One region of the Pantoea sp. X-Soil-YNGN-775 genome, then DNA from elsewhere that is predicted to be linked to it. Evidence: predicted binding sites of a transcription regulator. Region 1 holds the regulator's gene; the other holds the start of a gene.
The links. Region 1 encodes sigma-54, which starts transcription at its own class of promoters, with help from an activator protein. Its sites were predicted from a motif close to GTTGGCACANNTTTCGCTNT; they were not measured.
Positions count from the first base shown of each region.

Region 1 (14,480 bases):
GGCGGCATCATCGAAACCACTGCGGTGATCAGATCGAGGTTATCTTCCATCAGGCGACTGTGGATGCTCTGATCGAGACGCGAACTGTCCGACTGGCCTTTCGGCCGCACAATTTTCTTGCCGCGTGCCAGCGCCAGCGCTGATTCGGCGATGCGGTTTTTACGGTCGGTATTCAGTTCACCGTTGTGCGCCATCAGGCGGAACGGCTGCGCCATGGTGGTGTGCGGATCGGTATTGGTAGAGAAGCGGGTATGGAAAAACAGCCCACGCACCTGGTGATCGGGATCGGTCAGATCCTTGAAGTAAGGGATCACTTCATTGGAATTCAGACGGGCTTTAAATACCTGGGTGCGTGAAGAGAGCGACAGCGGATAGAGACCGCCGAATTCACTCTCGGTAAACGCCCGGGCTTCGATGGTTAACAGGGCGCGGTAAATGCGTTGTTCGAAGTCGTTTTGATCGGCCACGTCCTGCGGCGCAGTGAAAATCCACTGCAGAATCGGTAACTGGAACTGCGCTGCCGCCGGGCGCGTCACGCTGCTGTCGAGCGGCATGTCACGCTTCATGATCACCGGCAGATTAAAGCTGCTCAGCGTTTCATCGACCAGACGTTCTGCGTTAGCGCGCAGGTCGGCATCTTTCGGCACGAAGAAGTTGCCGACGCCGAAGCGTCCCGCTTCCAGCGGCTGGCCGGTAATTTTACGGAAGAAGTGCAGGGAGAGATCAACGTTGACCCCGGCGCCGTCGCCCACGCCTTCCGCCGACATCCCGCCGCGATGCGGTACGGTGCACAGGGCGCTGTGCGCCATCTGCAGAATCTCATGGGTCTGCTCGCCGTCCTTACGCGTTATGAAACCTACACCACAGCTATCACTGCCGGCTGTTGGATCATACAAGCCATAGGAATGAGGTTTGTTAGTGGACATTGAGGGTCTCCTTAAACTGCTTTTGACATTACCTGCACTGTTTCAGGGTCTGAGCGCAACTGAGGCGCACTTCATTTTCATCGCCATGCTCTGTCGAGCGCGCGTCATAGCCCTGAGCATTTCTCTCCAGACATCGGTGAAACGTCCTTAGTTGAGCTGCTCTTCGATTTCCGGTCTCTTAAAGGAGATGACTTAAACCACGCGGGAGTCTTCTTGTTGCATAGATATGCCGAGACACTGGCCCGTCAGGAAAGCTTTCAGCGGATTTCCAACTTATCGGGAAAGCGTAATCAGGTCAAATGAGGGGCTCAGCCGAGGTTATTGTGCTGTTTTTGATACTAAGGTTATGAATTAAAAAGATAAATAGGTTTAAATTGTGGTGCTTTAGCCGGTAGCGATCGCGCGATAAATGTGAACTGACTCACTGTAGTGCAGCCGTCATATCTCTGCACCATGCTGGTGAGTGGGGCTTTAACAGCATTTAATGCTGTTCCGTACCGGTGTTGCACAGCATGTATCTGTTTTTCTTATGTCCGATTATTTGAATGAAACAGCCAGGGGTTATAAGAAAAATTAATCAGGCTGGATATGATTAAAACAGCATTAAAGATGAATGAGTATTCATAAAAAGAGGCAAACCTGGGCAACAGAACGTCGACAGGATATTGAAAAAACACCGGGCAGAGGAGGCACCGTTTTGAGCGGCGGCCTTACAGATTATTCATTTGGCACACGCAGTCAAGGGTTTTAAGCCGGTTGTCATAAACGTCGTCGAACGGCCGGCTCGATGCGCCATAACGGTGCATTACATCGCTTATCTTCCGCTGCGTGGCTGCGACGCTGGCCGGTTAATTACGCTATGATGAGCCTGTTTCTCTTCCAGGGAGTTTTTATGAAACAAATTCGGCTGTTGGCACAATATTACGTGGATTTGATGGTGAAGCTTGGCCTGGTGCGGTTCTCGCTGCTGCTGGCCTCGGCGCTGGTGGTGCTGGCGATGATTGTCCAGATGGCGGTCACCATGGTATTGCGCGGGCACGTTGAGAGCATCGACATGGTGCGATCGGTGTTCTTCGGGCTGCTGATCACCCCGTGGGCGGTTTATTTCCTGTCGGTGGTGGTCGATCAGCTGGAGGAGTCGCGACAGCGGCTGGCGAGGCTGGTGGATAAACTGGAAGAGATGCGCACTCGCGACCTGGAACTGAATCAGCAGATGAAAGAGACCATCACCCAGCTGAATCAGGAGATCACCGACCGTAAAAAGGCGGAGCAGGCGCGTGAGCAGGTGATGGACAAACTACGTGAGGAAGTCACCCGGCGCGAACAGGCGCAGATTGAGCTGGAGCAGCAATCCTCCTTCCTGCGTTCGTTTCTCGATGCGTCGCCGGATCTGGTGTTCTATCGCAATATCGACAAACAGTTCTCCGGCTGTAACCGCGCGATGGAACTGCTGACCGGCAAAAGTGAAAAGCAGCTGATCGGCCTGACGCCACGCGATATCTACGATGATGAAGCCGCCACCAAAGTGCTGGAAACCGATGAGAAAGTGTTCCGCCACAACGTCTCCCTGACCTATGAACAGTGGCTGCAATATCCGGACGGGCGTAAAGCCTGTTTTGAGATCCGCAAAGTGCCTTATTACGACCGGGTCGGCAAACGCAGTGGACTGATGGGATTTGGCCGCGATATAACCGAGCGTAAGCGCTACCAGGACGCATTAGAGAACGCCAGCCGGGAGAAGACCACCTTTATCTCTACTATCAGCCACGAGCTGCGTACGCCGCTTAACGGCATTGTCGGGCTGAGCCGTATTCTGCTCGATACCGATCTGAATCAGGAACAGCTGAAGTACCTGAAAACCATCCATGTTTCAGCCATCACACTGGGTAACATCTTCAATGATGTGATTGAAGTAGACAAAATTGAGCGGCGTAAAGTGCAGCTGGATAATCAGCCGCTCGACTTCACCAGCTTCCTCGCTGATTTAGAAAACCTCTCCGGCCTGCTGGCGCAGCCAAAAGGGCTGAAGTTTATTCTCGCGCCACAGCTTCCGTTGCCGCACATGATCTCCACCGACGGCACCCGCCTGCGGCAGATTCTGTGGAACCTGATTGGTAACGCCGTCAAGTTCACCCAGCAGGGCGAGATCGTGGTACGGGTGGCGTATCAGCCGGATGAAACGCTGCGCTTTGAGGTGCAGGATTCCGGTATGGGCATCCGCCAGGAGGAGCAGGACAAAATCTTCGCCATGTATTATCAGGTGAAGGACCAGCACGGTGGCAAACCGGCAACCGGCACCGGCATTGGGCTGGCGGTATCCCGTCGGCTGGCCCAGGCGATGGGCGGCGATATCCGGGTGCAAAGCGCGCCGGGGCAGGGCTCCTGCTTCACCGTTGAGATTAAAGCGCCCCGCATAGCGGAAGAAGTGGAAGACGAAGGCGTGGATGACAGCCTGCCACTGCCGGCGCTGCACGTATTGCTGGTCGAAGATATCGAACTGAACGTCATTGTGGCGCGCTCGGTACTGGAGAAGCTGGGCTGCAGCGTGGAGGTGGCGATGACCGGCAGCGACGCGCTGGCGATGTTTGACCCGCTGGAGTTCGATCTGGTGCTGCTGGATATTCAGTTACCGGACATGACCGGTCTGGATGTGTCGCGGGCGATCCGCCAGCAGCACCAGGGCATCCATCTGCCGCCGCTGGTAGCATTGACCGCCAATGTGCTGAAGGACAAAAAAGAGTATTTCGATGCCGGAATGGATGATGTGCTCAGCAAGCCACTGGCGGTACCGGCGCTGACCGCCATCATCAAAAAGTTCTGGGATTATCAGGCGGAGCCGGAGGAGGAGACAGCGCGTGAAGCCACAGATAAAAGCCAGACGCTGCTGGATATCCCGATGCTGGAGCAGTATCTCGATCTGGTCGGGCCGAGCCTGATTACCCAAAGCCTGACGATGTTTGAAAAGATGATGCCAGGCTATCTTGAAGTGCTCGAATCTAATCTGATGGCGCGCGATCAAAAAGGCATCGCCGAAGAGGGGCACAAAATCAAAGGCGCGGCGGGATCGGTAGGATTACAGCATCTGCAGCTGCTGGCGAAACAGATTCAGAGCCCGGAACTGCCAGCCTGGTGGGATAACGTGGTTGAATGGATTGATGAGCTGAAGCATGAGTGGCGACACGATGTGCAGGTATTGCGCGACTGGGTGGCGGAGCAGGAAGCGTCGTCGGCCAGAAAAAAATGACCCCAGCCGAGGCCGGGGTGCGCGAATACTGCGCCAACACCAGGGAAAAAGTAGCGGCTGCTATGCTTTGAGTAATAAATGCAGCCGCGTGGTATTGGTTAACTCTGCCATCACCTTAGCAAATTCATCTGGACCTGTTAAAAGATTCATTAAAATGTGTGATGTTGAGCAGCGTTTAAATACAGAAAACATTAATTTGGCAACACAGTCAAGTAAGGAATCATTTTCCGCGTCGTATTGCGGATATTTTAATCAGTTATCCCACTTTTTGTGCGCTTTTAACCCGGCGCGAGCCGGGTTGCTGACCCGGTCAGGTGTTAAAGCGAAGCGGAAGGTGAATCAGGGCCACTGTTGCTGCTAACGCGCTGATATTGCTCATCACCCGCCTGAAATGGCGTGATTTATCCAAAACGTTTTGGAAAGGGAAAAAAGATTTCGCTGATTTACGCTGTGGTCCATCAGGTCAGACCCCGATGGGTGGCTAAATCTTAAGCAATGCGCGGTGAATGGCAGCAAGATTCTGGTAAAAAATTTACCTGTTATCAACGCAGATTCAGCCAATTAGTGAAAAAAAGCGAAGACAGAAAAACAAGATAGTTAAGTATCGTAAATCATTAAAATTAATGCTTAGCGCAAATTATTAAATGTTTATCTGGAAAGGAGATTAGCGGAGGCGGCGAATGGAACCGATTCCTTTCTGACGGAAGTGCTTGAACTATTTCGATCTGTTGCCGCTTTTTAATGCAAAATGGATGCCTGTTGTCTGGAAACTGCATCGTCGTTTTCACCGATAAAGGCGATCCAGGATTTTTTTGCGTATTGATTACGCGGGTAATTGATTAACGCCTGAAACAAGTATGGGAAGATTGCATGAGTAAGCATAAAGGAAGCACCGGGCAACGTATTAAACGGATTGCTGTGCGTATCATTCTGGCGTGGCTGGGCATCTGGCTGGCAGGGATTTTACTGTTTTCATTTTTGCCGGTGCCGTTCTCCGCGGTTATGGTTGAGCGTCAGCTGGGTGCCTGGCTACGCGGTGACTTCAGCTATGTTGCCCATTCGGATTGGGTCGGACACGATGAGATTTCGCCGTGGATGGGACTGGCGGTGATTGCCTCAGAAGATCAAAAGTTTCCGACCCATTGGGGATTTGACGTCGCGGCGATCGAGTCAGTACTGGATAACAGCGATAGCCGGATGCGTGGCGCATCCACGCTGTCGCAGCAGACGGCAAAGAACCTGTTTTTGTGGGATGGGCGTAGCTGGGTGCGTAAAGGGCTGGAAGCGGGCCTGACGGTTGGCATTGAGACGGTCTGGACCAAACGACGTATTCTGACCGTCTATCTGAATATCGCCGAATTCGGGCCGGGGGTGTTTGGCGTGGAGGCGGCGTCACAGCGCTATTTCCACAAGCCAGCCAGCCGGTTAACGGCTGCTGAAGCAGCATTGCTGGCGGCGGTGCTGCCTAATCCGATCCGCTTCCGTGCCGCAGCGCCGTCGGGCTATGTACGGCAGCGGCAGCAGTGGATCCTGCGTCAGATGCGCCAGCTGGGCGGGGAAGGATTTTTACAGCGTAACCGGCTGGACTAAGGATTAATCCTCGTCAAAACCCGCTTCAAACAGCTCAATGACCGCGGCCAGCGCCGGGATCTCTTCCGGTCCGCTGGCTTCTATTTCAATGTGGCCGCCCTGGGCTGAATCGAGCATCAACAGCGCAATCACGCTGCTGGCTTCGGCTTCGGTGCCGGCTTCATTGCGCAGCAGCACTTCGGCGTCAAAGCTCTGTACCAGTTCAAACAGCTTCATTGCCGGTCGGGCATGCATACCCAGTTTATTTTTGATTTCGACAGTTTGCTTAACGGTCATGATTTACGCTTTTCCAACGTACGGTGGCGTGACTGTACATTCTTGCCGCGTGAACGGAAGTAGTCCGCCAGCTGCTCTGCAATGTAAACCGAACGATGTTTCCCGCCGGTACAGCCGATAGCGACAGTGAGATAACTGCGGTTGTTGGTTTCCAGCATCGGCAACCACAGTTCCAGATAACTGCGGGTCTGGTAGATGAAGTTGTGCACTTCAGTATGGCGATCGAGAAAGGCAGCTACCGGGCGATCGAGGCCGGTCATTGGACGCAGCTTAGGATCCCAGTGCGGATTCGGCAGGAAGCGCACATCAAACACATAATCGGCATCAATCGGGATGCCGTGCTTGAAGCCAAACGACTCAAACACCATTGTCAGCTCACGTTCACGCTTGCCCAGCAGCCGGGTACGCAGCATCTCAGCCAGCTCGTGAACCGACATTTCTGAGGTATCAATGATCAGATCGGCGCGCGAACGCAGCGGCTCCAGCAAATCACTCTCTTCATCAATGGCACTTTCCAGCGACAAGTTTTTACTGGAGAGCGGATGCAGACGGCGGGTATCGCTGTAGCGGCGAATCAGGGTATTTCGATCGGCATCAAGAAACAGCAGCTGGGGCGAAAATGAGTCGGGCAGGTTATTCAGCGCGGTTTCAAAAATCTCAGGGGATTCAGGCATGTTGCGTACGTCAATGCTCACCGCTGCCGAGATGTTACGTTCCGCCAGCGAGTTCGCCAGCTCCGGTAACAGCACCACCGGCAGGTTATCAACGCAGTAAAAACCCATATCTTCCAGTGCGCGTAGCGCCACTGACTTTCCCGAGCCTGACCGACCGCTTACGATCATCAGCACCATGACCTTCTCTCCCGTTTTAAAACCGGCACGTGGCCGGTAAAGACGCTTTACTGCTCTGACTGGCCTTCTGTGATAATGGCATAGAGCTCTTCATCACTTTGCGCGGCGCGCAGACGACGACAGACGGTTTTATCCGCCAGACGCTTCGCCACCAGTGAAAGGGTGTGCAGGTGAGTTTTGCACTGGTCAGCCGGTACCAGCAGAGCAAACAACAGATCGACCGGCTGATTATCAACGGCATCAAACGCAATCGGCTGTTCAAGGCTGATAAACACCCCGACCGCACGTAGCGTATCCTCTTCCAGTTTACCGTGCGGAATGGCAATGCCATTGCCAATGCCGGTACTGCCCATGCGTTCACGGGTGAGAATCGCTTCAAAAAGCGTCTGGTGCGGCAGGTTGAGCTGCTTAGCGGCCAGTTCGCTGATAATTTCCAGCGCGCGTTTTTTGCTCTGGCAGTGTACGCCGCTGCGGGTGCAGTCGGACGAAAGCACTGTGCTCAATTCCAGTGTTAGATCGTTGTTCATTATCGTTTCACTTGCGAGTTAACCTGGCCATTTACCCGCAGCGTATCATGATGCTGGCGGTAAATGGCGCTTGCTTAGATGACAAAACGGGGCGGATTATCCGCCCCATCCTGTCGGCTCTGCGCGGCAGGCGCGCGTAGCTAGCGTGAAGGTTAGTGTTTTTTCAGTTTATCTTTGTGTTTGGTCAGCTGACGGGTGAGCTTGTCGATCAACCCGTCAATCGCCGCATACATATCTTCCGCTTCGGACGTGGCGTGCAGCTCGCCACCGTTTATGTGCAGCGTTGCGTCAGCCACCTGAGTAACCTTCTCCACCTTCAGCACAATATAAACCTGATTGATATGTTCGAAATAGTGTTCCAGTTTGGCAAATTTACCGCTGACGAAATCGCGCAGTGGTGCGGTGATTTCAACATTTTGCCCGGTAAGGTTCAGCTGCATAGGTCTTCCTTCTCATTTCTGTCAAACCAGCTGTTTGCGCTGGTTCGATGGCGGGATGGATAAAGACTCGCGGTATTTGGCGACGGTACGACGTGCCACCATGATCCCTTGATCAGATAACATGGAGGTAAGTTTACTGTCGCTCAAGGGTTTGGCTGGATTTTCCGCCGAGATTAATTTTTTCACCAGCGCGCGGATGGCCGTCGATGAGGCTTCGCCGCCACCTTCGGTATTCACGTGACTGGAGAAAAAGTACTTCAGTTCAAAAATACCACGCGGACTGTGCAGATACTTTTGCGTGGTCACGCGGGAAATGGTCGATTCGTGCATCTCAACCGCCTGGGCGATATCGGCCAGCACCATCGGCCGCATAAACTCCTCGCCCTGTTCAAAGAAAGCCTGCTGCTGCTCGACAATACAGCGTGTCACTTTCAGCAGCGTATCGTTGCGGCTTTCCAGACTTTTAATCAACCAGCGCGCTTCCTGCAGATTGCTGCGAATGAACTGGCTGTCGCTGTCGTTACGCGTCGCCCCGCTCATGGCGGCATACTGCTGATTGATCTTGAGGCGCGGAACGCTGTCAGCGTTTAGCTCAACCGTCCAGCGGCTGCCGACTTTACGCACCAGTACGTCGGGAATCACATATTCCGGTTCGCCGGTATTAATTGACTGACCCGGGCGCGGGTCCAGCGACTGAATTAAGGTCATCGCCTCTTTCAGCACCTCTTCTTTGAGGCGCGTCACCCGCATCAGGCTGCGAAAATCGTGGTTGGCCAGCAGGTCCAGATGTTCGCTGACGATCAGCCGGGCTTCCGTTAGCATCGGCGTTTCGGGCGCATATTGCGACAGCTGCACCAGCAGACAGTCACGCAGATCGCGTGCACCGACGCCAATCGGATCAAAGCGCTGAATACGTTTCAGCACCGCTTCCACTTCATCGGCCTCAAGCTCATCGTTGCCAATGCTGTCGAGGATCTCGTCAAGCGAAACGGTGAGGTATCCGGTTTCGTCGATCGCATCAACAATCGAGGTGGCAATGGCGCGGTCAGTATCGCTAAACGGCGTCAGCTCAACCTGCCACATCAGGTAATCCTGCAGCGACTGGGTTGTTTCGCCCTGATAAACCGGTAACTCATCATCCTGATAATCGGTCCCGGTACCGGATGGTGTGCCAGCGGTGTAGATTTCATCCCAGGTGGCGTCCAGCGGCAGCTCGTCAGGCATCTCTTTCTGCTCAAGCGCTTCACGGGTATCCAGCGCTTCGCCTTCGGGAGCCTCACGAGAGTCGATTTCATCATGCAGATCGGTTTGTTCAAGCAGCGGATTACTTTCCAGTGCCAGCTGTAACTCTTGCTGGAGTTCAAGCGTAGAGAGTTGCAGCAGACGAATCGCCTGCTGCAACTGCGGTGTCATCGCCAGCTGTTGGCTGAGCCTGAGTTGCAAACCTTGCTTCATAGACAGGATGGTAGTTCCCAGGTAAACATCAGTATTTACGACACCTTATCAGAGTCTGAACTCTTCACCCAAATAAACCCGCTTAACCTGCTCATCTGCCAGAATTTCATTCGGCGTACCGTGCGCGATCAGGTGGCCCTGACTGACAATATACGCCCGTTCGCACACCGCTAAGGTTTCGCGCACGTTATGGTCGGTGATCAGCACGCCAAGGCCGCTGTCACGCAAATGTTCGATGATTTTCTTGATGTCGATGACCGAGATGGGGTCAACGCCCGCAAACGGTTCATCCAGCAGGATAAATTTGGGGTTAGCCGCCAGCGCGCGGGCGATTTCGACCCGGCGACGTTCACCGCCGGAGAGCGCCTGACCCATGCTGTCGCGCAGGTGCTCAATGTGAAACTCTTCCATCAGCTCGTTGGCGCGATCCTGACGCTGCTCTTCGGTGAGGTCGTCACGGATTTGCAGAACTGCCATCAGGTTATCGTAGACGCTGAGGCGACGGAAAATTGAGGCCTCCTGCGGCAGATAGCCGATACCGCGACGCGCACGGGCGTGCAGCGGCAGGATACTGATATCTTCATCATCAATAATAATGCGGCCAGCGTCGCGCGGCACAATGCCAACCACCATGTAAAAGGTGGTGGTTTTACCGGCACCGTTGGGGCCCAGCAGGCCGACAATCTCGCCGGACTTTACCTGCAGACTGACATCTTCTACCACGCGACGGCCTTTATATGCCTTCGCCAGGTTTTCTGCGATTAATGTGGCCATAGCTATCAGTTACTCTTCTTTCCGCTGTTGGACGAACCTTTATCCTGCAGTTGCGACGGCACCAGCACGGTGGTGACGCGCTTATTCTGGCCCTGGCTGTACGCCTGCATTTTCTGCTCTTTCACCAGATAGGTAATGCGATCGCCCTTGATGTTGCTGTCCTGCTGCTCAATGAAGGCGTTGCCGGTCAGCTCAACAAAGTCGTTAGCCAGTTCATAGTGCAGTTTTGCCGCATGGCCCTGCACCGGCTTGCCGCTGTCCTGCATCTGGTAAAAGGTGGCAGGATTGCCGTACGCATCGACGATGGTTTTCTTGCTGTCGCCGCCCGGACGGGTTACCACCACTTTATCGGCGGTGATTTTGATCGAACCCTGAGTGACGATAACGTTGCCGGTAAAGGTCGCGACATTGCCCTGCAGATCCAGCGCCTGGTTCTGCGAGTCAATATTGACGGGCTTATCCGAGTCACCGGTCAGGGCCAGCGCAGGTACGCTGCTCGCCAGCAGCACGCTGGCGAGTAAAAGCTTAAGGCTATTTTTGTTCATTTTGAATTTCATAAGAAGTTTTGACCTTTTCGATTAACTCGGCGTTTTTTGTCCGTAAATTGCCGCGCATTTTCATGCCGGTGGAGTTAAAACTGCGGCCATACAGCGTCACCTGGTCGTCAGAGGTAACGTCCTGAGTGACAAGGTTAACCTGCGCATTGTCGGTTTTGACCCGGTCAAGCTGGGAATCCTGCGTCAGCGTATTCAGTTCAACATGACCATACAGATAAAGCATACGATCTTTGGTGAGCTTTGCCTTGTCCGCACGGAGTGTCCAGGTTGGCACTTTATTTTCGTCGTAGGTGGTCATCACCGGATTGTCGAACCAGCTCAGTTCCTGATCCGAAAAGTAGGTCACTTTATCGGAAACCAGTTTATACGACAGCGCACCCTGCGGGTTGTAAACCACGGTGTGGGAATCCGCACTGGTATAGGTCGGTGCCTGATTATTGGTGGCAACCGGCGTATCCTCATCCTGGTTGGTAAGATTCCAGCCGATTAAAACCAGTGCAATCAAGGTCAGAATCAGCGTCATCCAACGCCTGCTTTTACTCATACTGATTGCCCTTTGGCATCCTCAAATTTATCCTGCGACATTAAGATCAGGTCGCAAACTTCACGTACCGCGCCGCGCCCGCCGGCAATGCGCGTCACGTAGTGCGCCCGCGGCAACAGCACCGGATGGGCATCCGCAACCGCCACGCTTAACCCCACTTTTGCCATCACCGGCCAGTCGATCAGGTCGTCGCCAATATAGGCGACCTGGTGATCGGAAAGAGACAGTTTATCCAGAAGTTCGCCATAGGCCAAAAGCTTATCCGATTGTCCCTGATAAAGATGACGAATGCCGAGCGTTTTACAGCGATCTTCCATCAGGCGGGCATTACGGCCGGTAATAATAGCCACTTCTACATCTGAGGTCAGCAGGCAGCGGATACCGTAGCCGTCGCGCACATTGAACGCCTTCAGCTCTTCGCCACTGTTGCCCATGTAGATCACCCCGTCGGACATGACGCCATCGACGTCGCAAATCAGCAGGCGAATCTGGCGGGCGCGGTCCATTACCCCGGCGCTGACCGGGCCATAGCAGGTTTCAATCGGGGGAGTTGCCAGTTGCATTGTCTTTTCCTGTTCAGACTACGCCAGCGCGCAGCATGTCATGCATATGTACCACACCGAGCAGATGGTCGTCATCGGCGACCAGGATCGACGTAATATTTTTGGTTTGCATCAGGTTGAGCGCTTCAACCGCCAGCATGTTTGGCCGTACGCGGATGCCGCCTGGCGTCATCACTTCACCAATAGTGGCGCGCTGGAAATCGATACCCATATCGAAGATGCGGCGCAGGTCACCATCGGTAAAGATGCCTTCAATCTTCATCAGATCGTCGACTATTACCGTCAAGCCGAGGTTTTTGCGGGTAATTTCCAGCAGCGCATCACGCAGCGATGCATCACGCGTGACGTGCGGCAGTTCATCGCCGCTGTGCATGATATCGGCCACGTGCAGCAACAGTTTACGCCCCAGCGCACCACCGGGATGGGAGAGCGCGAAGTCTTCAGCGGTGAAGCCGCGCGCCTCCAGCAGCGAAACGGCCAGCGCATCGCCCATGACCAGCGTGGCGGTGGTGCTGCTGGTCGGGGCCAGACCGAGCGGGCACGCTTCCTGTGGGACGCTGACGCACAGATGCACATCGGCAGCCCGGGCCATTGCGCTTTCTGGCCGGCCGGTCATGCAAATCAGGGTGATATTCTGCCGCTTTAACACCGGAATCAGCGCGAGAATTTCATTCGACTCGCCGCTGTTGGAGATGGCAATTACCACATCATTGTTGCTGACCATGCCCAGATCGCCATGGCTGGCTTCCGCCGGATGAACAAAAAAGGCGGGGGTGCCGGTGCTGGCAAAGGTGGCCGCCATTTTTTTGCCGATGTGGCCTGATTTGCCCATCCCCATCACCACCACTTTACCCTGGCAGGCATAAATCCGGGCGCAGGCGCGGGCGAAATCGTCGTTAATGTACTGATCGAGCTGCTCCAGACCTTCGCGCTCGATGCGCAATACCGCTTTGCCTGCGCGCTGGAAATCAAAAACTGCCGGTTGCTGATATGACATGATCAGTCTGTCCTTGTTAGCCGTCCATAAACGCTGGCTGTACCCACAGCAGCGTCACCCAGACGAAGAAACCACAGAGTAAAAGTGCGCCTGCCGTACGGCCAACGCGTCGGCGACGTAACAGGCAGAGCAGGGCGAACAGTACGCTGACGCCCAGCATCACCCAGTAATCACGGGCGAACGCGTGGTAATCGATGCTGCCAGGATGCATCAGCGCCGGCAGGCCGAGTACGATAGCAATATTATAAATGTTGGCACCGATCAGGTTACCGATCGCGATATCATCTTCGCCTTTCAGCGCGCCAGCGATCACCGTCGCCAGCTCCGGCAGGCTGGTCCCGACCGCAATCAGCGTCAGGCCCATCACCAGTTCACTGACGCCAAAATAGTCGGCAAACACCGTGGCATTATCGATCACCATCCGGGTCGACATTGGCAGGATAATCAGGGCGACCGCCAGCCAGAGAAACGCCACCGTATTGCCGCTCTCTTCGCGCGGTAATTCCGCCAGCTGTTCACGGGTCAGGGTGTCGTTGTTATCGCGTTCCGCTTTACGTGCAATGCGGATCACCACCATCAGATAGATCGCGGCGATGACGATCAACCCAATACCATCCAGTCGGCTAAGCTGGTTATCAAACAGCATAAAACCGCTGAGCAGCGTCACCAGCAGCATTAAAGGGAGTTCACGACGGATCAGATTAGAGTGTACGCTGAGTGGGTGCATTAACGCAGCGGCACCCAGGATCAGTAAAATGTTGGTAATATTCGAGCCCAGCGCGGTACCGACAGCAAGATCCATCTGGCCATGCTGCGCGGCGGAGAAGGAGAGAATCATCTCTGGCAGCGAGGTGCCGATGCTGACGACGGTCATGCCAATGATCAAGGGCGGAATACCAAACGATCGACAGAGTATCGAGGCGCTAAACACCAGACGATCGGCACCATAAGCCAGTAAAAGCAAACCGATAATCAGCAGTGCAGAAGCTACGAACATGAAAAATCCTTGCGTAAAAACCCCAGCCCGGTACGCCTTGTCCGGCGGGTTTCAGGTTCTGTGCGATATAACAGGCGCTGATTTTGACCGTCTGAAAGGCAAAAGTAAATTTAATGGCCGTTTTCGCCAAATGTTAGCGATAAGTTTCTGTAAAGCTATCGTGAATCAGGACCGAACAGGCTACCATCGTAACCCATGTTTACGCCCGATCCTTATAAGAGGTAATAATGATCCAGCAGCAGACGAATCTGGTTGAGGTTCGTGGCGTGAGTTTTTCGCGCGGAGATCGCCAAATCTTCGATGACATTTCGCTGACCGTACCGAAAGGCAAAGTGACAGCGATAATGGGACCTTCGGGGATCGGTAAAACCACTCTGCTACGCTTGATTGGGGGTCAGCTTCAGCCGACCCGTGGCGAAATCTTTTTCCGTGGCGAAAACATCCCGTCATTATCACGCGCTAAGTTGTATGAGGCGCGTAAAAAAATGAGCATGCTGTTCCAGTCAGGCGCGCTGTTTACCGATTTAACGGTGTATGAAAATGTCGCCTGGCCGCTGCGTGAACACACTCGCCTGCCGGCCCCGTTACTGCACAGCACGGTGTTAATGAAGCTGGAAGCGGTCGGTCTGCGTGGCGCAGCTCAGCTGAAACCAGCTGAGCTGTCGGGCGGTATGGCGCGACGCGTTGCGCTGGCGCGTGCCATTGCCTTAGAGCCTGAACTGATTATGTTCGACGAACC
Region 1 covers NZ_AP035945.1:411,275-425,754, forward strand. Annotated here, with positions in the region: gene AC6I8I_RS01825 (glutamate synthase-related protein) at 1-926, opposite strand, end outside; gene AC6I8I_RS01830 (hypothetical protein) at 1,540-1,677, shown strand; gene arcB (aerobic respiration two-component sensor histidine kinase ArcB) at 1,819-4,170, shown strand; gene mtgA (monofunctional biosynthetic peptidoglycan transglycosylase) at 5,041-5,760, shown strand; gene npr (PTS phosphocarrier protein NPr) at 5,764-6,036, opposite strand; gene rapZ (RNase adapter RapZ) at 6,033-6,887, opposite strand; gene ptsN (PTS IIA-like nitrogen regulatory protein PtsN) at 6,935-7,414, opposite strand; gene hpf (ribosome hibernation promoting factor) at 7,567-7,854, opposite strand; gene rpoN (RNA polymerase factor sigma-54) at 7,876-9,309, opposite strand; gene lptB (LPS export ABC transporter ATP-binding protein) at 9,358-10,083, opposite strand; gene lptA (lipopolysaccharide ABC transporter substrate-binding protein LptA) at 10,089-10,640, opposite strand; gene lptC (LPS export ABC transporter periplasmic protein LptC) at 10,615-11,184, opposite strand; gene kdsC (3-deoxy-manno-octulosonate-8-phosphatase KdsC) at 11,181-11,747, opposite strand; gene kdsD (arabinose-5-phosphate isomerase KdsD) at 11,761-12,744, opposite strand; gene AC6I8I_RS01895 (calcium/sodium antiporter) at 12,761-13,741, opposite strand; gene mlaF (phospholipid ABC transporter ATP-binding protein MlaF) at 13,969-14,480, shown strand, end outside.

Region 2 (14,480 bases), 840 kb from region 1:
TAGGCCTGAGTGGACTTGAACCACCGACCTCACCCTTATCAGGGGTGCGCTCTAACCACCTGAGCTACAAGCCTGTAGAGGTTTTTTCTGCTCGTTACTTTTTATCAGACAATCTGTGTGAGCACTTCGCGGGAAGGTATCTTCAGGTAAGGAGGTGATCCAACCGCAGGTTCCCCTACGGTTACCTTGTTACGACTTCACCCCAGTCATGAATCACAAAGTGGTAAGCGCCCTCCCGAAGGTTAAGCTACCTACTTCTTTTGCAACCCACTCCCATGGTGTGACGGGCGGTGTGTACAAGGCCCGGGAACGTATTCACCGTGGCATTCTGATCCACGATTACTAGCGATTCCGACTTCACGGAGTCGAGTTGCAGACTCCGATCCGGACTACGACGCACTTTGTGAGGTCCGCTTGCTCTCGCGAGGTCGCTTCTCTTTGTATGCGCCATTGTAGCACGTGTGTAGCCCTACTCGTAAGGGCCATGATGACTTGACGTCATCCCCACCTTCCTCCGGTTTATCACCGGCAGTCTCCTTTGAGTTCCCGACCGAATCGCTGGCAACAAAGGATAAGGGTTGCGCTCGTTGCGGGACTTAACCCAACATTTCACAACACGAGCTGACGACAGCCATGCAGCACCTGTCTCAGCGTTCCCGAAGGCACCAATCCATCTCTGGAAAGTTCGCTGGATGTCAAGAGTAGGTAAGGTTCTTCGCGTTGCATCGAATTAAACCACATGCTCCACCGCTTGTGCGGGCCCCCGTCAATTCATTTGAGTTTTAACCTTGCGGCCGTACTCCCCAGGCGGTCGACTTAACGCGTTAGCTCCGGAAGCCACTCCTCAAGGGAACAACCTCCAAGTCGACATCGTTTACGGCGTGGACTACCAGGGTATCTAATCCTGTTTGCTCCCCACGCTTTCGCACCTGAGCGTCAGTCTTCGTCCAGGGGGCCGCCTTCGCCACCGGTATTCCTCCAGATCTCTACGCATTTCACCGCTACACCTGGAATTCTACCCCCCTCTACGAGACTCAAGCCTGCCAGTTTCAAATGCAGTTCCCAGGTTAAGCCCGGGGATTTCACATCTGACTTAACAGACCGCCTGCGTGCGCTTTACGCCCAGTAATTCCGATTAACGCTTGCACCCTCCGTATTACCGCGGCTGCTGGCACGGAGTTAGCCGGTGCTTCTTCTGCGGGTAACGTCAATCGACGCGGTTATTAACCACATCGCCTTCCTCCCCGCTGAAAGTACTTTACAACCCGAAGGCCTTCTTCATACACGCGGCATGGCTGCATCAGGCTTGCGCCCATTGTGCAATATTCCCCACTGCTGCCTCCCGTAGGAGTCTGGACCGTGTCTCAGTTCCAGTGTGGCTGGTCATCCTCTCAGACCAGCTAGGGATCGTCGCCTAGGTGGGCCATTACCCCGCCTACTAGCTAATCCCATCTGGGTTCATCCGATAGTGAGAGGCCCGAAGGTCCCCCTCTTTGGTCTTGCGACGTTATGCGGTATTAGCCACCGTTTCCAGTGGTTATCCCCCTCTATCGGGCAGATCCCCAGACATTACTCACCCGTCCGCCACTCGTCACCCAAGGAGCAAGCTCCTCTGTGCTACCGTCCGACTTGCATGTGTTAGGCCTGCCGCCAGCGTTCAATCTGAGCCATGATCAAACTCTTCAATTTAAGTTTGATTTGCTTAAACAAGTTAAGCGGTGCTCATCTGTAAAACGTCATAATGAATTTCATTATGTGTTCACTCGTGAGACTTGATATTTTTTACGTCCGGAGACGCTGATATCAATCCTGCGAGTGCCCACACAGATTGTCTGATAAATTGTTAAAGAGCAGTGCGAGCAGCGGGTTAACCGTCTGTCGCGAGGTGGCGTATATTACGCTTTCCTCCCTCAGAGTCAACTTCTTTTTCAGAAGTTTTTCTCCGGCGGCGCAGTCTCCTGTGCCTTTCAACCCGGCGGCCGGTAAGCCGTTGTTCCGTGTCGATGGAGGCGCATTATAGGGATCCCGCTTCAGAGCACAACCCTTTTTTTGGATCTTTTTTCTGAATGGTTATAAATGATCCAGATTGGTGAGATCGCCAGCGATCCGAGCCAGAATAGGCTTGTCAGCTGCCTGAAATCACATCAGGCTGCCATCAATTCAGCATAAAGGAGAACATGATGACTTCCGCCCTTCGCCCGTATAAAGATCTTTTCCCGCAAACCGGCCAGCGCGTTATGGTCGATCCAAGTAGTGTCGTCGTCGGTGACGTCATTATGGAAGATGACGTCAGTATCTGGCCACTGGTCGTGATTCGCGGCGACGTGAACCAGGTTCGCATTGGCGCCCGTAGCAATATTCAGGATGGCAGCGTGCTGCATGTCACGCATAAGTCGGCGTCAAACCCGCAAGGCTTTCCGCTTATTATTGGTCAGGAGGTCACGGTAGGACATAAAGCGATGCTGCACGGCTGCACTATTGGCGATCGTGTACTGATCGGCATGGGGTCAATCCTGCTGGATGGGGTAATAGTAGAAGAAGAGGTGATGATTGGTGCCGGAAGCCTGGTGCCGCCGGGTAAACGACTGGAGAGCGGCTACCTATACCTCGGCAGTCCGGTCAGGCAGGTCCGTCCGCTTAACGAGCAGGAAAAAGAAGGGTTACGCTACTCGGCCAGCAACTATGTCAGCTGGAAAAATGATTACCCTGGCGCAGATAACCAGACCCAGCCCTGATTATCGACCTCGTCCTGACGGATAGCCGCTTCGGCTTCCTCTTCCAGATCCCAGCGATGGTGCTGAAACAGCATCATCGCTTCTCCCTCACCAAAGCGGGATTTTAATGGCCCGATGCCGATGGCACAGGTCAGCCGCATGCCGTTTACCAGCACCGGAAAACAGATGGCCTGACGTGCTGCGTCATAGTGCTCATCATCGGGAAACTGGATTGCCTGATTCATGACCGCATGGCCTGCTTCAGCTGCGCAATCACCGGGGTAATTTCTGGCATCACGCCGTGCCATAGATGAAAGGCATGTGCTGCCTGGCCCACCAGCATCCCCAATCCATCCGCCAGATAGCGTGCGCCCTGCGCCTGGCACCACTGCAGGAAAGGCGTCAGCCCGCGTTGGTAGAACATGTCATAACAGCGCAAATCAGCATGAATAAGTGTCACAGGCAGAGGCGGCGTTTTGCCGTCTACGCCGCTTGATGTTGCATTGATCACCAGATCAAAGGATTTGTCTGCCAGCTGCTCAAAGCCACAAGCATAAATTGCGCCGTTTTGCCGGAACAGGTCTGCCAGCTCTTCGGCCCGGGTAAAGGTACGGTTGACGATCGTAATTGTGGCCCCGGCTGACAGCAGCGGCAGGATCACACCGCGAGCTGCGCCGCCTGCCCCCACCAGCAACACTTTATCACCGGGTTTGATCATCGCCAGCCGCTGAAGATCACTCAACAGGCCAATGCCATCGGTGTTATCACCAAAGATCTGACCATCGCTGAGTTTCTTCACGGTATTTACCGCACCCGAACGGGCAGCACGCTCGCTGAGCTGATCGGCAAGCTCCCACGCCTGCTGTTTGAAAGGAAGAGTGACATTCGCACCTTGCCCTCCCTGTTCAAAAAATGCGGTCAGCGCCTGCGGAAATCCCTCTACCGGCGCGCAGATCCGACCATAACGATGCTCTATCCCGGTCTGTTCTGCAAAAGCCTGATGAATTAACGGCGACTTGCTGTGGTTGATGGGATTACCGAAAACGGCGAATTGGTCCATGAGTTAGCCTTGACGTATAAGTTCGCCGCTGATGACATCGCGGATTTCTGAGGGGTTCTGCCGTCCACCCGTTTTGCCCGATAAGACCGGGAACTCATCGCCAAACTGACGCTTCACCTCTTCGACCGTGCGGCATGGAGGCTGGCCCGAAAGATTGGCACTGGTTGAAACCAGCGGTTTACCAAACGAGCGGCAAAGCGCCTGCACATCGGGATGATCGCTGACGCGAATAGCCAGCGAATCGAACTGTCCGGTTAACCAGCGTGGCGTCTGCGGTGGAACTGGCACCACAAAGGTCACCGGGCCCGGCCAACTGGCGAACATCCGTTCACGCTGAATCACCGAAAGTTCGCGATCGGAAATATAGGGTTCGAGCTGCGAATAATCCGCAGCAATAAGGATCAGCCCCTTTTCGACCGGACGCTGTTTCAGCGCCAGCAATGCCATAACGGCAGACTCGCTGTCAGGATCGCAACCCAGCCCAAACACCGCTTCAGTCGGATAGGCAATAACCGCCTGACGGTTCAGTTGATTCACACAATGCTCAAGTGAGCCGGCGAGATGATGATTATCCATAATGTCTTAGTTCTCTTCAGCGATGGCTTTGCCACAACTCTTACTGGCACAAAAGCGTTTAACGCCCTGCGCCGTCTTCTTTTCTACTAATAGTGGAAACTGGCAATAGGGACAGGTGCCAGCCACGGGCGTCAGGTTCACCGCAAACTGACAAGCCGGATAACGATCGCAGGAATGAAACGTTTTGCCGTAGCGTGAACGTCGCTGCACTAATTTACCTTGCTGACATTGCGGACACGCCAGCGTAGTTTCATCCGGTTTGTCGATGGTTTCGGTATAGCCGCATTCCGGATAGTGGCTGCAGCCGATAAACATGCCAAAGCGCCCCTGACGTAATACTTTATCCGCGCCGCAGTCCGGGCAGGCGTGTCCTTCCAGCACTTTGACCACGTGTCCGTCCGCCTGGCTTTTCAGGGGCCGAATATAGTCACATGCAGGATAGTTTGCGCAGCCCAAAAACGGGCCGTGTTTGCCGGAGCGTATAACCAGTTCTGCCCCGCAAGCGGGGCAGGGATCCTGTTTACGCACGGTGAAGAGTGCAGCTTTACTCATAACGATGAATGCATGAAAGGAAATTTAATGCAGCATACCTTCATTGACGTCGAATAGCAGTTCTTCCATTTGCTGATACGCGTTTTCACATCCAGGGATGTTAAACAACACCATCAGCACCACCCATTTGAGATCCTCTAAGTCAAACTCAGGGGTATCAAGCGCCATGACTCGTTCGATAACCATTTCGCGCGTTTCCAGACTCAGCACCTGGATTTGTTCCAGGAAAAGCAGGAAACCACGGCTTTCAGCATCTAAACGGTTGCTCTCTTCATCGGTATAGATGCGCATAGAGAGCGGATCATTTGCCAGCAAAATTGGCGCAACCAGCCCTTCCTGATAGTCGGCCAACCTTTCTAACCAGTTCAACGCGCTGTAAATATCTTCACGATGAAACCCGGCATCCGTCAAGTCATCTGTCAATCTGTCCTGATCAACACCCATTTCTGCTTCGTTGTGGATATATGTCTCAAACAAGTACATGAGTACGTCGAACATGGCATGCCCTCCTTAATCGGACATAGCCGCCGGGTACAGCTGCGATCCATCCTGCTAACTCCAGTTCCAGCAACTGAGCTGAGATAACTGGCACAGGTTGGCCGGCACGTTCAGCGACAACGTCAACAGGTGTAACATCATCACCTACGTTAGCCAACACATCAGCAAATGGCAATGGAGCAACGTCACTGACATCAGAATAAATTTGGTCTGAGTGTGTAATCGGTAACCAGTTCAGCGCACTCGCCAGATCCTCCAAAATATTATTCGGATGAGCCACCAGCAGCGCCCCCTGTTGAATCAGCCAGTTAACGCCCTCACTCAGCGGATTACCTAATGCGCCAGGCAGTGCGTAGACATTCCGGTTCTGTTCCAGTGCATAACGGGCAGTTACCAGTGAACCGCTCTTCAGCGACGCTTCAACCACCAGCACGCCCAGGCTTAAACCGCTGATAATACGATTACGACGCGGAAAGTTGTGTGGATGGGGAATAGTGGTCAGTGGAAACTCTGAGATAAGCGCGCCGCCCTGCTCAACAATCTCGCCGGCCAGACGCAGATGACTCTTCGGGTAGAGGTGCTGAAGGCCACTGCCTAATACCGCCACCGTTTTACCTCCCACGTTGAGGGCAGCCTGATGCGCCACACCGTCAATACCGCGTGCCAGCCCGCTGGTAATGGTGAGGCCGCTCAGCGCCAGTTGCTGGGTAAACCAGTCGCACCAGTAACGGCCAGAGTGTGACCCGTTACGGCTGCCTACTACGGCCAGCTGAGGATGATTTAGTACACCAGGATCGCCCTGAATATACAGCACCGGAGGAAAACGTGCGGTTTCTGTTAACAGGGCAGGATAACCGGTATCGAGGGCAGTGATCAGATGATGATGGTGGCTGCTTACCAGCCAGTTGCGGACCTCATCCACCCGCTTTTCGGGCAGCGCATGGTACTGCTGGCGTTGCGCGGCATCCAGCCCGGCCAGCGTAAGATTGTCACCTGCGGCGTCCAGATGAGTAGCCATTTCAACCCAGCGTCTGCCGGTCATTCCACTGACCGTAGCCAGCCGTACATAGCGCGCTATTTTGTCCATTTCTGACTCCCTGATCCCGCTGGCTTCCTGCCGCAGAATGCTGTCAATCAGCCCTCAAAAAGTCTACAATATGAGGTAGTAATCTTTTCATAACCGAATACAGATCTGGATATTTATGTCAGTTTTGCAGGTATTACATTTCCCTGACGAGCGCCTCCGCAAAATCGCAGCGCCCGTCAAAGAGGTTAACGCGGACGTTCAGCGTATCGTTGATGATATGTTCGAGACCATGTACGCCGAAGAAGGTATCGGTCTGGCCGCTACTCAGGTGGACATCCACCAGCGCATCATCGTTATCGATGTTTCTGAGAGTCGTGAAGAGCGTTTAGTATTGATCAACCCGGAACTGCTGGAAAAAAGCGGCGAAACAGGTATCGAAGAGGGTTGTCTCTCTATCCCTGAACAGCGTGCTTTTGTGCCGCGCGCGGAACGGGTAAAAGTTCGCGCACTGGATCGTGACGGTAACAGTTTTGAACTGGAAGCCAGCGATCTGCTGGCCATTTGCATCCAGCATGAGATCGATCATCTGGAGGGCAAGCTGTTTATTGATTACCTGTCGCCTTTAAAACGCCAGCGAATCAAAACCAGGTTAGAGAAGCTGGCGCGCCAGAACGCGCAGGCTTCCTGAGCATCGAAGAAGGGATAAACGTGTCTGCCCCGCTAAAAATTATCTTTGCCGGCACACCTGACTTTGCAGCGCGTCATCTTGACGCGCTGCTTGCTTCTGAGCATCAGGTAGTTGGCGTATTCACCCAGCCCGACCGTCCCGCCGGTCGCGGTAACAAGTTAACGCCCGGCCCGGTTAAAACGCTGGCGCTGGCACACGATATTCCGGTTTATCAGCCTAAGTCGCTGCGACCTGAAGAGAACCAGCAGCTGGTCGCCGATTTACAGGCCGATGTGATGGTTGTGGTGGCATACGGGCTGATTTTACCGAAAGCGGTGCTCGATATGCCGCGTCTCGGCTGTATCAATGTGCATGGTTCCCTGCTGCCGCGCTGGCGTGGCGCAGCGCCGATTCAGCGTGCGCTCTGGGCGGGTGACAGCGAAACCGGTATCACCATCATGCAGATGGATGTGGGCTTAGATACCGGTGATATGCTGCATAAACTGACCTGCCCGATCACCGCTCAGGATACCAGCGCGACACTGTACGACAAGCTGGCGCAGCTGGGGCCGCAGGGCTTGCTTGATACGCTGAGCTTACTCGCCAGCCAGCAGGCGGTGCCCGAAAAGCAGGATAATTCACTCGCTAATTACGCTGAGAAGCTGAGTAAAGAAGAGGCACGTCTGGACTGGATGCTATCGGCCGAACAGCTCGAACGCTGTATCCGGGCATTTAACCCCTGGCCGATGAGCTTCTTCACGGTTGATGACCAGCCGGTTAAAGTCTGGCAGGCCAGCGTATTGCCCCACAGCGATCATCAGCCCGGTGAAATCATCCGAGCTGATAAGTATGGCATCCAGGTGGCTACCGCTCAGGGTGTGCTTAATCTGTTGCAGTTGCAGCCCGCCGGTAAAAAACCGATGTTGGCTCAGGATCTTCTCAACTCGCGCCGGGAATGGTTTGAAGCTGGAACCCTTCTGGACTGACTCTCTGGCCCGGTCATGCACCGGGCTTTTTGTTTGATGACAAAACCCTATGAATAAATCAACTAACCTGCGTAGCCTCTGCGCTCAGCTCATTGAACGCGTTGTCGATAAGGGCGAATCGCTCAATACGGCATTACCGGCGGCGCAGAAAAAACTCTCTGATAAAGACAGCGCGTTAGTGCAGGAGATCTGCTTTGGCGTATTGCGTACGCTGCCGCAGCTTGAAGCCTTAATCGGCAAGCTGATGGAGCGTCCACTTACCGGTAAACAACGTGTTCTGCATTACCTGATTATGGTCGGCCTTTATCAGCTGGAATATACCCGCGTTCCTGCTCATGCGGCACTGGCTGAAACGGTTGCCGGTGCTGAGGTCCTGAAACGGACCAGCCTGAAAGGGTTGCTGAACGGCGTTTTGCGTCAGTATCAGCGTCAGAGAGAAGAGTTGCTTGCCAGTATTCAGAAGGGTCCGCAACGCTATCTGCACCCGGGCTGGCTGTTAAAGCGATTACAGCACGCCTGGCCGGAGCAGTGGCAGCAGATCGTAGAAGCAAACAACCTGCGACCGCCGATGTGGTTGCGCGTCAACCGTCAGCATCACGACCGTGACGGATGGCTGGCGATGCTGACCGACAGCGGTAAGCTTGCGCACCCCGCCGCAGATGCACCGGATGCGCTGCGTCTTGAATCACCGGCACCGGTCGGCCAGTTACCCGGTTTCGACCAGGGCTGGGTGACCGTTCAGGATTTATCAGCCCAGCGTTGCGCGTTACTGCTGGAGCCACAGGATGGCGAGCAGATTCTTGACCTGTGCGCTGCGCCAGGCGGCAAAACAACCCACATTCTGGAGGTGGCTCCTGAGGCTCAGGTACTGGCGGTGGATGTGGATGCGCAGCGCCTTAAACGCGTAGATGAAAATCTTCAGCGTCTGGGAATGAAAGCTGAAGTGAAACAGGGTGATGGACGTACCCCACAGCTGTGGTGCGGCGAACGTCAGTTTGATCGTATTCTGCTGGATGCGCCCTGCTCAGCAACCGGCGTCATTCGTCGTCATCCGGATATTAAATGGCTGCGTCGCGATCGCGACATCGCTGAACTGGCGAGGCTGCAAAGCGAAATTCTGGATGCGGTCTGGCCACATCTCAAACCTGGCGGCACCCTGCTCTACGCCACCTGTTCGATCCTGCCGGAAGAGAATCATCAACAAATTGAAGCCTTTTTACAGCGTCAGTCCAATGCTGAAGCGCAGCCGCTGCGGGATGCGCCGGCCAGTGGCTGGCAGGTCTTTCCGGAGGCTGAAGGAGGAGATGGTTTCTTCTACGCTAAGCTGATAAAAAAACCGGATGCTAATTGATATGAGCGTTGATGAGCGATGAAAATAATCATTCTGGGTGCAGGACAGGTCGGCGGGACGCTGGCAGAAAACCTGGTCGGTGAAAACAACGATATCACCGTGGTCGATACCGACGCAGCGCGCTTACGTCATCTGCAGGACAAGTTCGATCTGCGCGTGGTACAGGGTCATGGTTCGCATCCGCGGATACTGCGTGAAGCGGGTGCGGAAGATGCCGACATGTTGGTCGCCGTGACTAATTCCGATGAAACCAATATGATCGCCTGCCAGATTGCCTATTCGCTTTTCAATACGCCTAATCGTATCGCCCGGATCCGCGCAGCAGACTATCTGCGCGATGCGGATAAACTGTTTATTCCTGAAGCGGTCCCTATTGATCACCTGATCTCACCCGAACAGTTAGTGATCGATAATATTTACCGGCTGATCCAGTATCCCGGTGCGTTACAGGTGGTGAATTTTGCCGAAGGCAAAGTCAGCCTGGCAGTGGTGAAAGCCTATTATGGCGGGCCGCTGGTCGGTAATCCGCTCTCTATCCTGCGTGAGCACATGCCGCACATCGATACGCGCGTAGCCGCCATTTTTCGTCAGGATCGCCCCATCCGTCCGCAAGGCTCAACCATTGTTGAAGCGGGCGACGAAGTGTTTTTCATCGCCGCCAGCCAAAACATTCGGGCAGTGATGAGCGAAATGCAGCGACTGGAGAAACCGTACAAACGCATTATGCTGGTGGGCGGCGGCAATATTGGTTTTGGTCTGGCGCAGCGGCTGGAGAAAAATTACAGCGTTAAGCTGATTGAACGTAATCCACAGCGCGCCGCAGAACTGGCAGAACATCTGCAGGACACCATCGTTTTTTATGGTGATGCGTCCGATCAGGAGCTGCTGGCAGAAGAACATGTCGAGCAGGTCGATCTGTTCATCGCCGTCACTAATGACGATGAAGCCAACATCATGTCCGCCATGCTGGCGAAAAAGATGGGAGCCAAAAAAGTGATGGTGCTGATCCAGCGCCGCGCCTATGTCGACCTGGTACAGGGCAGCGTGATCGACATTGCGATTTCGCCGCAGCAGGCCACCATTTCCGCCTTGCTGGGCCACGTACGTAAAGCTGATATCGTTGGCGTATCTTCACTCCGACGTGGCATAGCCGAAGCGATCGAAGCGATAGCACACGGTGACGAAACCACCTCACGCGTGGTCGGTCGCTCAATTGATGATATTAAATTGCCGCCTGGCACCATCATTGGTGCGGTAGTACGCGGCGATGATGTGATGATTGCCAATGACAACCTGCGCATTGAGCAAGGCGATCATGTCATCATGTTCCTGACCGACAAGAAGTTTGTCTCGGATGTCGAAAGACTGTTCCAGCCGAGTCCGTTTTTCCTGTAACGGCAGCCTGATTACCGGTGAATTAACCCAGCGGGAAACTGCCGCTTAATTCCATGGGATAATGGCAAAAACAGCAGGGTTTGTTAGACTTTAGGGCATTGGCCAGGGCAAGGAGATAAGTATGAGTTTATTCAAAGAGTTTCGTGATTTCGCAATGCGCGGTAACGTGGTGGATCTGGCGGTGGGTGTGATCATCGGTGCCGCGTTTGGCAAGATCGTGTCGTCATTAGTTGCCAACATCATTATGCCGCCGTTGGGTCTGCTGATTGGTGGTGTCGACTTCAAATCGTTTAGCTGGGTGCTTAAGCCTGCGGTCGGTGATACGCCTGCCGTTGTGATGCAGTACGGTGTGTTTCTGCAGACCATCTTCGACTTTGTCATCATCGCCTTTGCCATTTTCATGGCGATCAAGCTGATGAACCGCCTCTACACTAAAAAAGAAGTCGAGAAGCCGGCTGCCAAGCCATCCAATGAAGAAGTCCTGCTGACAGAAATTCGTGATTTACTGAAGCAGCAAAATACCCGGGTTTAAGAAAAATAAGCCGCCTGCCTGGCGGTTTTTTTCGCGCTGAAAGCAGAAGGCCAGTGATAAGATGCTGTCTTATCACTGGCCTCCCAACTCTGTCCCTTAACGTGTTTATCTTTGCGTTTAAAACTTCCCTTCCCCTTTTGCTTCTGTTCTATGCGCTGCCGAAATAGTGGATCATGTAACAGTGCTTCAATCGCATTGTCGCGAATCTGCCCTTTAGTATGCTGATATTTACTCATGGTTCCTCCTGTTGGAATCGGAGATACTTTATTCCTTTGGATGAAAAAAACAATATCTCTAACTGCTCAGACTCTCACCGCGTTCGAGGGCTTCGAGAATTGAGCACGAAATGCTACTGTGACTGTCACCACAGCAGGCATCCGACAGATGCTGAAGCGAGCGCTGCATGGTTTCCAGCTCTGCAATCATCTGCGCAACCTCATTGAGTCGTTTTTCAACAATCGACTTCGATTCCTGGCAGGTGTGATGTGCCGGATCAACGCGGATTGATAGCAGCTCCCGGATGGCTTCGAGACTGAAGCCAAGTTTGCGGCCGTAGCGGATAAACTTCAGGCGTTGCAGATCGCTTTCACTGTACAAGCGGAAACCGCCTTCAGTTCGTCCATCATGATCCATCATTTGCTGTTTCTCATAGAAACGGATGGTATCTGGCGTAACGTCGGCGAGTTTTGCCAACTGACCAATCCTGAACATCTATTTCTCCTGATTAAAACGTTGCTGGAGTGCAGTGGCATAGTCACCATGCAGAAAATCGGTGCGCATGCCGGCTTGCTGAAGCCGGAGTTCCAGAACCTTAAGGCGGCGATGCTGATCCTGATAACGTGGATCGGCGGGATCGAGCTGGCGTAGCAAATCGTTAACTTCGATCGCTTCACGACGCAATTCGAGTTCGGGCGGCAGGAAACCGGCGTTCTTTAGCAGGCGATAGCCAGCGCGAAGTTCTGGCGGCACATGACTGTCATCATCAAGCTGAAGCGGCTTACCTTCACCCGGTAGCTGGCTCAGTTCGCCCTTTTCCAGCGCGGCTTTAATGTGTTGCTCTGCAAGTTGATCAACCAGCCACATTGTCGACTCCTCAGCTTAGCGAATTACTCAGCCCTAAAGGTAGTAAATTTTGGGCAATAAAAAACCCGCCGAAGCGGGTTTTTTACTTTACTACAGATTACTCTGCAGCTGCTTCTGCTTGAGCTTCTGGACGATCAACCAGCTCGATGTATGCCATCGGAGCGTTGTCACCAGCGCGGAAGCCACACTTCAGAATGCGAGTGTAACCACCGGCACGGCTCGCGAAACGCGGGCCCAGCTCATTAAACAGTTTTGCCACGATCTCGTTATCACGAGTGCGGGCGAATGCCAGACGACGATTAGCTACGTTGTCGGTCTTGGCAAGAGTAATCAGCGGCTCAACTACGCGGCGCAACTCTTTGGCTTTCGGCAGAGTCGTCTTGATGATCTCATGACGAACCAGAGAGCCAGCCATGTTACGGAACATAGCCTGACGATGGCTGCTGTTGCGGTTCAGTTGACGACCACTCTTACGATGGCGCATGACCTTATCCTTCTCAGTGAAACCTTAACCTGTGATCGGGTTATTCATCAGCAATGCTTGCCGGCGGCCAGTTCTCGAGGCGCATGCCCAGAGAAAGACCACGTGAGGCCAGCACATCTTTAATCTCAGTAAGAGATTTTTTACCCAGGTTAGGCGTTTTAAGCAGCTCAACCTCGGTACGCTGTACCAGATCACCGATGTAGTGGATAGCTTCTGCCTTAAGGCAGTTAGCAGAGCGGACAGTCAATTCCAGATCGTCAACAGGGCGCAGCAGGATCGGATCGAATTCTGGTTTCTCTTCTTTAACTTCCGGCTGACGTACATCACGTAAGTCAACGAAAGCTTCAAGTTGTTCTGCCAGAATGGTTGCCGCACGACGAATCGCCTCTTCAGGATCGATTGTACCGTTGGTTTCCATTTCGATGACCAGCTTATCCAGGTCGGTGCGCTGTTCGACGCGCGCTGCTTCAACATTGTAGGCAATACGGTCTACAGGGCTGTAGCAAGCGTCAACCAACAGGCGGCCGATTGGGCGCTCATCTTCTTCCGAATGAATTCGGGCAGAAGCCGGCACATAACCACGACCACGCTGAACTTTGATACGCATGCTGATAGCGGCGTTCTCATCGGTCAGATGGCAGATCACGTGCTGAGGCTTGACGATTTCGACATCACCATCATGGGTAATGTCGGCTGCAGTCACAGGGCCAATGCCAGATTTATTCAGGGTCAGAATGACTTCATCTTTACCCTGAACTCTTACCGCCAGCCCTTTCAGGTTGAGCAGGATTTCCAGGATATCTTCCTGTACGCCCTCTTTGGTGCTGTACTCATGTAGTACACCATCAATTTCAACCTCGGTCACCGCGCAACCCGGCATGGAAGAAAGCAGAATACGGCGCAGTGCGTTACCAAGAGTATGGCCAAAGCCACGCTCTAAAGGCTCAAGGGTCACCTTGGCGTGCGTCGAACTCACTTGCTCGATATCTACCAGGCGCGGTTTTAGAAACTCTGTCACAGAACCCTGCATTGTGTCCTCTCTTTGGTACTAAGCTTTACTTAGAGTAAAGCTCGACGATCAGGTGTTCGTTAATGTCCGCAGACAGATCAGTACGCTCAGGAATACGCTTGAACACACCTTCCATCTTAGTCGCATCAACTTCCAGCCAGGTTGGCTTTTCACGCTGCTCAGCCAGCTCCAGAGCGGCCTTCACGCGAGATTGCTTTTTGGCTTTCTCACGGATGCTAACGACATCATTCGGAGATACCTGATAAGAAGCGATGTTAACAACGCGGCCATTTACCAGAACAGACTTATGGCTCACCAGCTGACGTGCTTCCGCACGAGTGGCACCAAAGCCCATACGATAAACTACGTTGTCCAGACGGCCTTCCAGCAGAGCCAACAGGTTTTCACCGGTGTTGCCTTTCAGACGTGCTGCTTCTTTATAGTAGTTACGGAACTGACGCTCGAGCACGCCGTAGATACGACGAACTTTCTGCTTCTCACGTAACTGACCGCCGTAATCAGACAGACGCGGTTTACGCGCACCAT
Region 2 covers NZ_AP035945.1:3,805,020-3,819,499, forward strand. Annotated here, with positions in the region: tRNA gene AC6I8I_RS17810 (tRNA-Ile) at 1-74, opposite strand, end outside; rRNA gene AC6I8I_RS17815 (16S ribosomal RNA) at 148-1,689, opposite strand; gene AC6I8I_RS17820 (gamma carbonic anhydrase family protein) at 2,181-2,735, shown strand; gene AC6I8I_RS17825 (DUF1488 family protein) at 2,702-2,959, opposite strand; gene aroE (shikimate dehydrogenase) at 2,956-3,774, opposite strand; gene tsaC (L-threonylcarbamoyladenylate synthase type 1 TsaC) at 3,778-4,350, opposite strand; gene AC6I8I_RS17840 (DNA topoisomerase family protein) at 4,357-4,902, opposite strand; gene smg (DUF494 family protein Smg) at 4,927-5,400, opposite strand; gene dprA (DNA-protecting protein DprA) at 5,372-6,487, opposite strand; gene def (peptide deformylase) at 6,603-7,115, shown strand; gene fmt (methionyl-tRNA formyltransferase) at 7,136-8,080, shown strand; gene rsmB (16S rRNA (cytosine(967)-C(5))-methyltransferase RsmB) at 8,130-9,431, shown strand; gene trkA (Trk system potassium transporter TrkA) at 9,450-10,826, shown strand; gene mscL (large-conductance mechanosensitive channel protein MscL) at 10,948-11,358, shown strand; gene AC6I8I_RS17880 (alternative ribosome-rescue factor A) at 11,355-11,594, opposite strand; gene zntR (Zn(2+)-responsive transcriptional regulator) at 11,653-12,069, opposite strand; gene AC6I8I_RS17890 (DnaJ family domain-containing protein) at 12,070-12,441, opposite strand; gene rplQ (50S ribosomal protein L17) at 12,539-12,925, opposite strand; gene AC6I8I_RS17900 (DNA-directed RNA polymerase subunit alpha) at 12,966-13,955, opposite strand; gene rpsD (30S ribosomal protein S4) at 13,981-14,480, opposite strand, start outside.
Region 2: the regulator sigma-54 is predicted to act here: its motif matches at 1,885-1,904, upstream of AC6I8I_RS17820 (gamma carbonic anhydrase family protein).